Linked DNA regions of Halorhodospira halochloris. The protein of the gene in region 1 binds, or shares a complex with, the protein of each later gene. Links are inferred from orthologs where the notes say so. Each region holds a gene or a part of one and is shown on either strand. Other genes may lie near its edges.

The links. Proteins that work in one complex are often made in the same cells at the same time.
Region 2: the proteins of HH1059_RS06555 (region 1) and pnp are in contact, whole or in part, in a cryo-EM structure (PDB 9QH0), measured with the Escherichia coli proteins. The link is inferred for Halorhodospira halochloris from one-to-one orthologs.

What each region holds. Positions count from the first base shown.
Region 1 is NZ_AP017372.2:1,414,211-1,422,237, forward strand. Bases 2,804-6,129 are described here. They hold HH1059_RS06555 (Rne/Rng family ribonuclease), read left to right. Parts: upstream 2,804-3,187; coding sequence 3,188-5,929; downstream 5,930-6,129. Other genes in these bases: HH1059_RS06560 (CHASE2 domain-containing protein), read left to right, coding at 5,931-6,129. Also shown: HH1059_RS06540 (Maf family protein), read left to right, coding at 1-551; HH1059_RS06545 (S49 family peptidase), read right to left, coding at 742-1,689; HH1059_RS06550 (RluA family pseudouridine synthase), read right to left, coding at 1,723-2,682; more of HH1059_RS06560, read left to right, coding at 6,130-7,922. UniProt on the Escherichia coli protein: Endoribonuclease that plays a central role in RNA processing and decay. Required for the maturation of 5S and 16S rRNAs and the majority of tRNAs. Also involved in the degradation of most mRNAs.
Region 2 is NZ_AP017372.2:1,211,789-1,215,796, reverse strand. Bases 1-3,000 are described here. They hold pnp (polyribonucleotide nucleotidyltransferase), read right to left. Parts: upstream 2,545-3,000; coding sequence 457-2,544; downstream 1-456. Other genes in these bases: truB (tRNA pseudouridine(55) synthase TruB), read right to left, coding at 2,977-3,000; rpsO (30S ribosomal protein S15), read right to left, coding at 2,584-2,853; HH1059_RS05720 (RelA/SpoT family protein), read right to left, coding at 1-63. Also shown: more of truB, read right to left, coding at 3,001-3,894; 30S ribosome-binding factor RbfA, read right to left, coding at 3,903-4,008. UniProt on the Escherichia coli protein: Involved in mRNA degradation. Catalyzes the phosphorolysis of single-stranded polyribonucleotides processively in the 3'- to 5'-direction. Also involved, along with RNase II, in tRNA processing.

The DNA.
Region 1 (8,027 bases):
CAGCATCCACTTATCGTCGCGACTTATTGGCAAGGCTCAAGCTAGACTTTGCAGTCCAGGCTGCAGACATCGATGAATCTGTGCCTTTTGATGAAACTGCTCACCACGCGGTGTTGCGTTTAGCAGAAATGAAGGCCAGGACTGTGGCTGAAAAGAATCCCGGGGCGGTAGTTATAGGGAGCGATCAAATTGCCCTACTAGGCGAGAAAATCATCGGCAAACCCAATACCCGCGAACAAGCAAAACAGCAATTGCGTCAATCCTCAGGCCGCAGCGTCGATTTTCTGACCGCTGTAACAGTGATCGACGGCGAAAAGGTAGAGCAAGATATAGACACGACGCGGATAAAGTTTAGGGACCTTGATGATGATGCTATAGACAGATATTTGGATGCCGATGAGCCTTACGATTGTGCCGGAGCTATTCGCTCCGAGGGCCTGGGGATCACTCTCCTTGCAGCTGTGGACACCCGCGACCCATCAGCACTTATCGGGCTTCCCTTGATTGCCCTAACTAGAATGCTGCGAGAGGCAGGCTTCGCAATCCCTTAGGACACCTCCAAAAACTCCCCCGGAGCCATCCAGCTGCCCAGTATGGAGGGCGCCTTAAATCCACCCCTAGAGGCTTCGTGGCGCCACCCCTGACGCCACAGCCTCCATGCCGAGGCAACTGATCCCCTTCGGTGGAGAGGTTTCTAAAGGCGCCCTTATTCAGCGATCCCTAGCAACTAACTGCCGTCCATCAATGGACCTGGTACTCCAACCTCTTGAGGGTGTAGTAGAGCCCTTGGCCGACACTAATGCCGAATTGCTCGCTTAATTCAGTAAAGAAATCGCGTTTGGCCGTATAATCGACCACCTCTTCCTCGCCGATTACGTCGCGAGCAACGCTGGATACGCTGCCTATCTCATCAGCTAAGCCGAGCTCTATGCTTTGAGCACCGGTCCAGACCAAGCCTGAGAATAAATCCTCATTGTTTTCTTCATCCAGCCGTTCACCACGCCCCTCCCGAACAGCATCAATGAACTGCTGATGCATATCCTCAAGCATTAGTCGTAGATGCTCGACATGATCGTCCCTTAGAGGTGAAAAGGGATCTAGAAACGCCTTATCCTCACCGGCGGTGTGAACACGCCGCTCAAGCCCGAGCTTCTCCAGTGCCTCTTCGGCGCCGAAGCTGCCGGCTATAACCCCGATCGATCCGACTACGCTCGAGCCGCCAACATGAATCTTGTCAGCTGCCGCGGCGACAAAATAGCCGCCAGATACGCCTATATCATCAATTACCGCGTGCACTGGGATATCGGGGTGCTCGTCACGCAGGCGCTTAATCTCATCGTAGATGCGCTGCGAGTGGACCGGACTCCCGCCTGGGGTATTGATTCTAAGCACTACCCCGGCAACATCGTCCGCTTCAAAAGCCGCATTCAGGCCCTTGATTACGTTGTCAGCGCTAGATGCAGAATCAGACATAATTGGTTCATTAATACGTACCTCGGCAGTATGCGGCCCGACCTCTTCTTTATCAGTGGTCATAGCACACTGGGTGATACTGATGGCAAGGACGAGAATAGCTACTACCAAAGCGATGCGGGTTATAATCCGCCATAGCCTATTACGGCGACGTTCACGTAGCGCCTCGTCAAGAATCTCCCGCAGAGCTGCACGTTCCCAAGCTTGATCGCTCATTACATCTCCCATTTTGTCAATTGGTTGTGACTGTTACTTCATGGCATTTGTTAGCACTTTGTTGAGTTCAGCGCTCAATGGCGCTTGGACATGCAACCGGTTACCTTGCTCCGGGTGGCGAAAGGCAAGCTCGTTAGCATGTAGAAACAGGCGCCTTAAACCGAGCTCTGTGCGCAGCCGTGAGTTGCTCTGGCGCTCGCCGTAGCGATCATCACCGGCAACCGGATGGCCGATATGGCGAGCATGCACCCTAATCTGGTGAGTGCGCCCTGTAGTCAGCTTGATATCAACAAGCGTGCCGTATGGGCTTTGACTTATCACTTTAACCAAAGTTTGGGCGCTGCGCCCACGTTGCGAAACGCGCACCAACCGTTCATGTCCCGCGCCCGCTAGTTTTTCGATTGGCGCGTCTATAACTTGTTCTGGCTGCTTAACTTCACCTACCAATAATGCGGTATAGCGTTTTTCAATATCGCCATTGCGCAGCATTTCGTGTAATCGGCGCAGGGTTGAGCGGCGTTTGGCCAGCAGCAGGCAGCCGCTAGTCTCCTGATCCAAGCGGTGAACCAACTCAACGAAGTGCAAATCGGATCGAATTTGGCGTAGCGCCTCAATTAGCCCGATCTTCACTGTGCTGCCACCGTGCACGGCTAAGCCACTCGGTTTATCTATGACGAGTAGGCGTTCATCCTCGTATAAAACACCGTCTCGCAGTGCCCTTTCCAATCCCGAAGATGGCTCAGGCCTAGGCTTGTGCTCTGAGTCAGCAATCACTACAGGAGGCAAACGCACCACCTCGCCAGCTTGAAGTCGCCGGGTCGGCTTAGCCCTACCGCCGTCCACTCTTACCTCGCCGCGCCGCAATAATCGATAGACACGACTACGGGGCAGGCCCTTGAGCAGACGCAACAGAAAATTATCTATCCGTTGGCCTGCTTCATCGTCGCTAACCTGATGATATTTTACGCTACTATGCGTTGATGTTGTTGACATTATTTATCATACCGCCCGTTAAGGGTGATTAATACTACGTTTGTAGGATATGCAAGTTGCTGATAGAATTGAGCTGGCGCTGGTAAGTCGACGATAGTCTAGAGTAATTGCATGGCAAAGTACTACATATACTCTCAGCGCAGAAGTTTTCCGGGCGCAGCGCCTGAGGCATGAATGGCGCCGCCCAAATTGCGGCATGAGCATATACGCACATACATAAAGACAATTGCCAGATAGACCAATGAAGAGGCGTTATCGCCACTCTATCCAGGCAGATGAAGACAAATAACGCGAACAACAATAGCCCTGCGCCCAACTTGGAGTCAGTGTATGGTCCGGATCTCTTCAGGCCAGCCAAATCGGCCACAAGATGCCGTGATTAATATCTGGCAAGTTTCTCGACAACCTGGTGCGCTGCATCGCGAACCGGCGTCTGAAGCGACCCATGGGCTACTCCCCTGCTCTCCCAACGCGATGGCTGCGGGGCTGTGGAGAGTCAACCACCATGAAAAGAATGTTGATCAACGCAACCCAACCAGAAGAGTTGCGGGTTGCCCTAGTAGATGGACAAGTCCTATATGATCTCGACATAGAGGCTCCTTCGCGGGAACAAAAGAAGGCTAACATATACAAAGGGATCATTACTCGCGTAGAGCCTAGCCTGGAAGCTGCCTTCGTGCGCTACGGTGCTGAGCGGCATGGCTTTTTGCCCTTCAAGGAGATAGCGCCCTCTTATTGCGTAGGGAGTGATGGACAGCGCTCTACCCCGCGTGAGTCCTTGCGCGAAAACCAGGAGGTTCTGGTCCAGGTGGATAAAGAGGAGCGCGGCAACAAAGGCGCCGCGCTGACCACCTATATCAGCCTTGCCGGGCGCTACCTGGTACTCATGCCCAACAACCCACGTGCAGGCGGGGTTTCTCGCCGTATAGAGGGCGCCGAACGGGCCGAGATACGCGAAAGCCTGCGCCATCTCGAGGTGCCCGAAGGCATGGGCCTTATTGTGCGCACCGCCGGAGTTGGGCGGAACACGCAGGAGCTGCAGTGGGACCTCGATTACCTGCTTAAGCTGTGGGACGCTATACTCAAGGCGGCCATGGAGCGCCGTGCGCCATTTCTCGTCTATCAGGAGAGCGACGTAATAATCCGCGCCCTGCGTGATTACCTGCGCCCCGAGATCGGCGAAATACTAGTCGATGATGAGGATGTCTTCGCCAAGGCCCGGGACTTCATCGATCAGGTGATGCCCTATAACCGCCAGAAACTCAAGCTTTACGACGATCCGGTCCCACTGTTCTCCCGTTATCAGGTCGAAAGCCAGATAGAATCGGCCTTTCAGCGCGATGTCAGGCTGCCCTCCGGAGGGGCCATAGCCATAGATCATACCGAAGCTCTGATCTCCATAGATATCAACTCATCGCGCGCTACCAAAGGCGCGGACATTGAAGAGACAGCCCTCAACACCAACCTGGAGGCGGCCGACGAGATAGCCCGGCAGCTGCGTCTGCGCGATCTCGGTGGGCTAATCGTGATCGATTTTATCGATATGGGGCCACCGCGCAGCCAGCGAGAGGTGGAGAACCGGTTGCGTGAGGCGGTTAAGGCTGACAGGGCGCGAGTACAAGTAGGTCGCATTTCCCGTTTTGGTCTTCTGGAGATGTCGCGCCAGCGCCTGCGCTCCTCTTTGGGTGAAGCCCACCAAGAGGTTTGCGGGCGGTGCGGTGGCCAAGGAACGGTGCGCAGCGTCGAATCACTGGCCCTGTCTATACTGCGCATCATCGAAGAGGAGGCAATGAAAGATAAGACGAGCAAGGTCCTTGCTCAATTGCCCCTTGAAGTAGCGACTTTCCTATTAAATGAGAAGCGCTCGCAGATTAGTGATCTGGAAAAACGGCACTCTGTACATATCCTCCTGATCCCTAATCGCAACCTGGAAACGCCCCACTACGATATCCAACGTCTGCGCACCGATGAGTGGGAGGATCAAGATGATAGTAGCTATCAACGGCTCAGCCCCGCTGAAGAGACCAACCTGATTGATGCTGGGTTGCCGACCCCACGCCCGCAACCTCCTGCAGTACAGGGGGTTACACCTAGCACCCCGGCTCCTTTCGCCAGCGGCGCTGACTCTGCACAAGATTCCGATCAGACCACTCAGCGACCGACAACCAACAACGAACAAGTGCCCCTGGGCTGGATCTTCAGCCAGCTGCGCGGTCTGCTTTTCCAGAGCGGACAAAAAACCGTCGATGGCAATACCGCCTCCTCGCGGCAACCAGAATACCGCTCAACTGACGAGCAAGATGATGGCGATAGAAAATCCGGTTCTAGCCGCGGTAAACGTGGCAGCAGTAGCGGCCGCTCCCGCTCAACTCGTGGGCGGCGCAGCCGCAACACTAGCAGCCGCCGCCGCGCAGAGACCGAGAGCGGTGAGCAACAGGAATTGGCCACAGCAGATCAGCCCGAATCGCTGCAGCCCAGTAAGGCCGATGCAGATACGGCCGATGCAGATACGGCCGATGCAGAAGAGTACGAAGGTTCTTCTGCCCTGCCAGCATTTGAAGATATAGAAGATCAGGCTCAAACCCCGCCTTCAGCCCAGAGCGATAGCGCTGATACTGATATAGATTCTGCGGATAACGGCGATGGGGAGGCGGCTGATAGTGCTCGCAGCCGCTCTTCCAACCGCTCCGGTCGAAGCAGGCGCGGCAGACGTGGCGGGAGGCGCCGGCGGCGGAGCAGCTCAACAACTGAGACTGCAGGCGAAATTGAATCAAATGATGGTGCTGATACGAACAGTGCCGCCGATGAATCCTTGCCAATACCCGACCACGAGGTATTCGAAGAAGGGGCGCAGGCAAATGGCGCCGCTAACGGAGCCGCATCCAGCACTAGTGATAAAACAACCCCGGACCAAGCTCAAACCGGCAGGAAATTTGTGCGCAGCGGCCGCCCGCGAATTCCGCGGCGACAAAAATCGGCTGAGCAGGAATGCACAGACCCTGCGTGGGCAGATGATGTCGACTCGAGCACTGAAGAGAGCTGTAACACTCAGCGCGATGACTTGGCGCCTGAAGAGCAGCCCAGTCCAGAAAACTGGCGCCCTTCCCAGCAAATCGCCAGAAATAAGCAGCTAGTTCCAATAGAGCGAATAGAGCGAAACTTGCCCATTGAGGGCTTTTCCGGTACAAGCAGAGCAGATCACGCCCAGGAAGAGTCTGCGAACAAAGAGACGGAAGATAATATCTGATATGATCTGGCGCCGCGCCCGGGATAAGGCATGGCCTTTGATTCTCGGGCTTACAATGCTCATCGCGGTAGTCTGGGCTGCCTATACACAGTTCGGACCTGTGCGCGAAGCGGTCGATACCGCGGAGCGTTTTTTCTACGATCAGCGCCTGCTGTGGACACAGACCGGTCAGGACGATTTCGATACCGAAGTCGTCGTGATAGATATTGATGAGTCTAGCTTGGCGAGGATCGGGCGTTGGCCATGGCCGCGGGCTACAGTTGCCGAGCTTACCGAGCGCCTATGGGATGCCGGGGTTGTGGTCATCGGCTACGACGTGGTCTTCGCCGAACCGGAGCGCAATATCGCTGAGCAGGTAGCGCAGGCTGTCGATGACCCACAGCTAAAAAATCGTCTAGACAGGCTACGTGAGCAATTCGACGGCGATAAGCGCCTCGCTGATAGCCTCAGCAAAGGGGATAGCGTCCTCGGGTTTATCCTCCACAGCGATCAGGCCGGCACTAAAGTCGGCTCCTTACCCCCTCCCACCAAAGATAGCCTGAGCATAGAGCAAAGGCCGCTGACCGTCTTTCGCCTGCCTAGCGTAACCGCCAGCCGCCCGGAACTGGTAGAAGCAGCAGGTGCATCGGGATTCTTTACTGTCCGCCCGGATCCAGACGGTGTGGTACGCCGCGCGCCACTGCTGCTCGGCTATGAAGATAAACTCTATAGCTCACTAGCCCTTGAGGTAGTCAGACAGTATCAGCTGCTCCACAGCATTGACATCATCAGCAAACCTTTCGCCGATGCCAAAGCGATCGATCGGGTTGAACTAGGTGGATTAGAGATACCCACGGATTATCGCGGTCAGGTTCTAATCCCTTACCGGGGCCCTGAAAAGACCTTCCCTTACGTTAGCGCCGCTGATGTTCTAGAAGGCAAGGCCGCAGAGGAAAAGCTAGAAGGCAAAATAGCACTCCTCGGAACCAGCGCATTAGGCCTGTACGACCTCCGCCCCACGCCAGTAGGCTCCGCGTATCCTGGGGTTGAGGTTCATGCAACCCTGATTGATGCCATGCTCAAGGGAGACTTTCCCAGGCAACCGGCCTGGGCAGAGGGAGCCGACTTCATTACCCTGATGAGCAGCGGACTCCTGCTCACTGCCACCCTGCCCTTCCTAGCACCGCTGAGTACTCTGATCCTGGTCGCTGCTCTATTGGCTGCGGTGATAGCTACAAACCTCTGGGCATGGGCGGCACATGGGATAGTATTAAGCATAATTCCAACCCTTGCAGCGGTAACCTTGATTACCTTCGTAAATCTAGGCTGGGGGTTTCTGTTTGAATACCGGCGTAGAAACATGCTCCGCCAGCGCTTTGGTGAGTATGTGCCACCCGAACTTGTAGAACAGATGGCCGAGCGCCCAGATGAATATAATCTGGAAGGTGAAACCCGCGAGATCACCCTGCTTTTTGCCGATATACGCGGTTTTACCACCCTGTCTGAAAAGCTTGATGCAGCCACCCTGAAGAGTGTCCTGAACCGCTTCTTCACCCCCATGACCCGAATCATCTTTGAGCACCACGGCACCATAGATAAGTATGTCGGTGACATGATAATGGCCTTCTGGGGCGCCCCTATGGATGATCCCGAGCAGCGTAAAAACGCCCTGGAGGCGGCATTTGCAATGCTCCGCGAGACAGATCGATTGAAAGAGGAGTTCGCTGCTGAAGGCTTGCCGGCAATTGAGATCGGCATCGGCCTGAACACCGGGCCGGCTAGTGTCGGCGACATGGGCTCGGAATACCGCCGCGCTTACACCGCCCTTGGCGACTCAGTTAATCTTGCTGCGCGCACCGAATCGAAGACAAAAGACTACGGGGTGCGGCTTCTTGTCACAGAGCATACCCGTGAGGGCTTAGAAAAGCAATACTCTTTTAGGGAGATTGAGCGGGTTCAGGTTAAAGGGCGCAACGAGCCGGTAACCATGTATGAGCCAATAGGGGGCCTATAATAACCCCTTGAACCACGCCAGCACCCCCTCTGCTAAGGAGAACGCCTTAACCACGCCCTAAAGGCCTTGATGGCGCAATCCCTGGCGCCGGAACATACAAGGCTG
Region 2 (4,008 bases), 200 kb from region 1 along the record:
CAGCCAGCCATCGACAGTCAGCGTGGAGAGATCATCGATATCTGTAAAAGCTGTCTGGACCATATTATCCGGACCCCCATTGTGGCTTAACCATCCGTGGCAATCGCACCTTCAGCGAGTGCTGCGCAGATCTTTGCGCTGTTATGAGGGCGATAGTGAGGGGATACAAGTGGTTGCTACTAAAAATGGTGCAGGGACAAACCCTAGGGGACATCTAATACTCCCCCGGAGCCACTCGACCACACCGGTTTGGAGTTCTTGTCGCCAGGGATGGCGCTATGAAGCCTCCTAGGGTGGACCCACTGCCTCCTCCAAACCGAGGCAGTCGAGTGGCTCCGGGGGAGTTGGTAGAGGTTACTCCTAGTGCTTCTTCTTAGCACTGGCAAAATTCACCAAAAATGACCGCAGCCCGCCCCGGTTAGGGACGGGCTGGGATAAAACGCCGAAAAGCGGCCGCTACTCTTCCTCGACTGCTTTCATCGACAGGCGAATCCGTCCCTGACGGTCAACCTCAAGGACCTTGACGCGCACCGCATCCCCTTCGGCTAACTCGTCGGCAACATTCTCAACGCGATTATTGGAGATCTGGGAGATATGTACAAGACCATCACGACCGGGGAGGATGTTGACAAAGGCGCCGAAGTCCATGAGTTTAGCAACCTTGCCGTCATAGACCCTGCCCACCTCAACATCAGCGGTAAGCAGTTCGATGCGCCGCTTGGCCTCCTCCGCGGCACTCTTATCAGCCGAGGCTATGGTAACAACCCCCTCATCACTGATGTCGATGCTGGTGCCCGTCTCCTCGGTAAGTCCACGGATGGTAGCCCCGCCCTTGCCGATGACGTCACGGATACGCTCCGGGTCAATCTTCATGGTCAACAGCCGCGGTGCATACTCCGACATCTGATCGCGCGGTTGCCCTAACACTTTATTCATCTGCTCAAGGATATGGAGACGACCGTTGCGGGCACTCTCCAGGGCATTCTCCATAATCTCACGGGTAATACCATCGATCTTGATATCCATCTGCAGCGCTGTAACGCCGTCCAGGCTACCGGCGACCTTGAAATCCATATCACCAAGGTGATCCTCATCACCAAGGATATCGGTTAGGACAGCAAATTGATCGCCCTCCTTGATAAGACCCATGGCAATCCCGGCAACTTGCGTCTTAAGGGGCACCCCCGCATCCATAAGCGAAAGGCTGGTGCCACATACGGTAGCCATCGAGGAAGATCCGTTCGATTCTGTTACCTCGGAAACTACCCTAATCACATACGGGAACTCTTCCTGACTAGGCATCACTGCCTCGACACCGCGCTTGGCCAGTTTGCCATGGCCTATCTCGCGACGTTTAGGGGTGCCAATAAAGCCAGTCTCACCAACACAATAAGGCGGGAAGTTGTAGTGGAGCATAAACTGTTCGCGGCGCTCGCCCTCAAGTGCATCGATGACTTGGGCATCGCGTCCAGTACCGAGAGTCGTAACGACTATCGCCTGCGTCTCGCCGCGGGTAAAGATTGCCGATCCGTGTGTGCGGGGCAGAACACCTGCCTGGATATTCAACGGACGCACAGTGTGATTATCGCGCCCATCTATCCGTGGCTCCCCGGCTATGATGCGACCGCGGACTATCTTCTTCTCAAGCCCTTTAAAGACCTCACCGACCTCTGCGCAGCTCCATCCTTCGCGCTCATCATCGCCAATTTGCTCAACTGCCTTATCCCTAAGGGCAGCTACCTTTTCTTGTCGCTCCTGCTTATCGGCTATCTGATAAGCCTGCTCAAGCTCCGCATAGATGCACTCGGCAACCGCTTCTTCAAGAGCAGTACTCTTCTGCGGCGGCTGCCAATCCCAACGTGGCTTACCCACCTCGGCTGCTAATTCATCGATGGCGTTAATGGCCTTTTGCAGCTGTTCATGGCCGAAGAGAACGGCATCCAGCATGGTACTTTCAGGCAGCAGGTTGGCTTCCGACTCAACCATCAGGACCGCATCACGCGAACCCGCCACGACCAAATCGAGATCCGAGTTTTCCAAATCGCTGTAAGTAGGATTGAGGCTAAACTCGCCGTCAATGTAGCCAACCCTGCATGCACCCATCGGCCCATCAAACGGGATCCCAGAGATGGCCAACGCCGCAGAAGTACCGATCATTGCCGGAATATCCGGGTCGACCTCATCATTGAGTGAGAGCACGGTCGCAATGATCTGCACCTCCTGACGGAAACCCTCTGGAAACATCGGACGGATAGGCCTATCAATAAGCCGGCAGGTAAGCGTCTCTTTCTCAGACGGGCGACCCTCGCGCTTGAAAAAACCGCCCGGTATCCGCCCCGCTGCGTAGGTACGCTCCTGATAGTTTACCGTCAAGGGCAGAAAATCCCGCGCAGCACTCGGATCCTTATCGCCGACCGCCGTTACCAGAACGACAGTGTCAGCCATGTTCACAATTACCGCACCATCTGCCTGACGGGCAATCCCTCCGGTCTCAAGGGTGACTTCATGGTCACCGTATTGAAAAGATCTCTTGATTGTCGGCAGGTTTAGCTCGCTCTCACTCATCTACTATTCCCCTTGCGCTTACTTGCGGATCCCGAGCCGATTGATCACATCAAGATAACGGCTACGATCCTTGCGCTTGAGGTAATCGAGCAACTTGCGCCGCTGACTAACCAGCTTAAGGAGACCTTGGCGCGAGTGGTGATCCTGCTTATGGACAGCAAAGTGATCCGTCAAATGCTGGATTCGTGCCGAAAGCAGAGCAATCTGAACTTCCGGAGAACCAGTGTCTGAGGGAGAACGCTGAAAGTTCTTTACAATCTCCGCTTTCTTTTCTACATCTAACGACATTTATAACTCCTGATCTCTAACTCTCGGTTTCGCCTCGGCGATAAGGCCGCTAGTTTATCCTCGCCGAGGGTATATAAACAAGAAATCGCCCCGACAGATTTGATTTTGATAATTCAGCGCCCATCAAGCGGCTTTCGCTATCAAGCGCTTAGGGCCAACCCGCCCATCATCAAGAATCTGCCCCATACCCAAGAACTTGCGTTTGGCGTCATACAGGCGAACCCATCCCTCGCTCGGGGCCTTGGGCACAAATACCGGCTGTCCTTGGCTGACAAAAAATGCCAGATCATCGGCTAGCTCAATGGCCGGATACTGCTCAAGAGCAGTGTCCATCGGCTCCAGAGTAGCATCCAAGGCATCTCGTCCACGTTCAGCACAACTCTCAAGTTGCTCAATAGTCCACAACTGCGGCTGCCGATACGGCCCCAAGCCGTCTCTGCGCAGCGCAATGACATGGCCAACTGTTCCCAGTGCCTGGGCTATGTCCTCAGCCAAGGTGCGAATATAAGTCCCCTTCGAGCAGTGCACCCGCAAGTCCAACTCACCTTCGCGCAAATCTTCCAGGAGCAGCTGATGTATCTCTACCTCGCGCAGGTCACGCTCGACTTCAACGCCCTGACGAGCGAGATTGTAAAGGCGCTGGCCTTGATGCTTAATGGCGGAGTACATCGGCGGCAACTGCTCAATGCACCCACGAAAACCTGCAAGCGCAGCTTCAACACTCGACTCATCGAGATCTGGTATTCCAACCTGTTCGGTTATTTCACCTTCGGCATCACCGGTATCTGTTGCAACCCCAAGCTTACAGGTGACCTGATAGTGCTTGTCGGCATCCAGCAAAAAGCCAGATACCTTGGTGGCATCACCAAAACAGATTGGCAGAAGCCCGGTAGCCAAGGGATCCAGACTACCCGTGTGGCCAGCCTTACGCGCCCCGAAAAGCCTTTTCACCCTCTGCAAGGCATCGTTGGAAGTGTGACCCGCGGGCTTATCGAGTAACAGTATCCCTGTTACCTTGCGTCCTTTGCGCCTCTTCGGCATGTAGCGTATTACTCCTTGCTCGCTTCGCTATCAACGTCAGATTCGGCTTGAGACTCGCTTTGGGGTGCCACCTCGTCGATTATAGCACTCAAGCGTGCAGCTCGATCGAAGGCA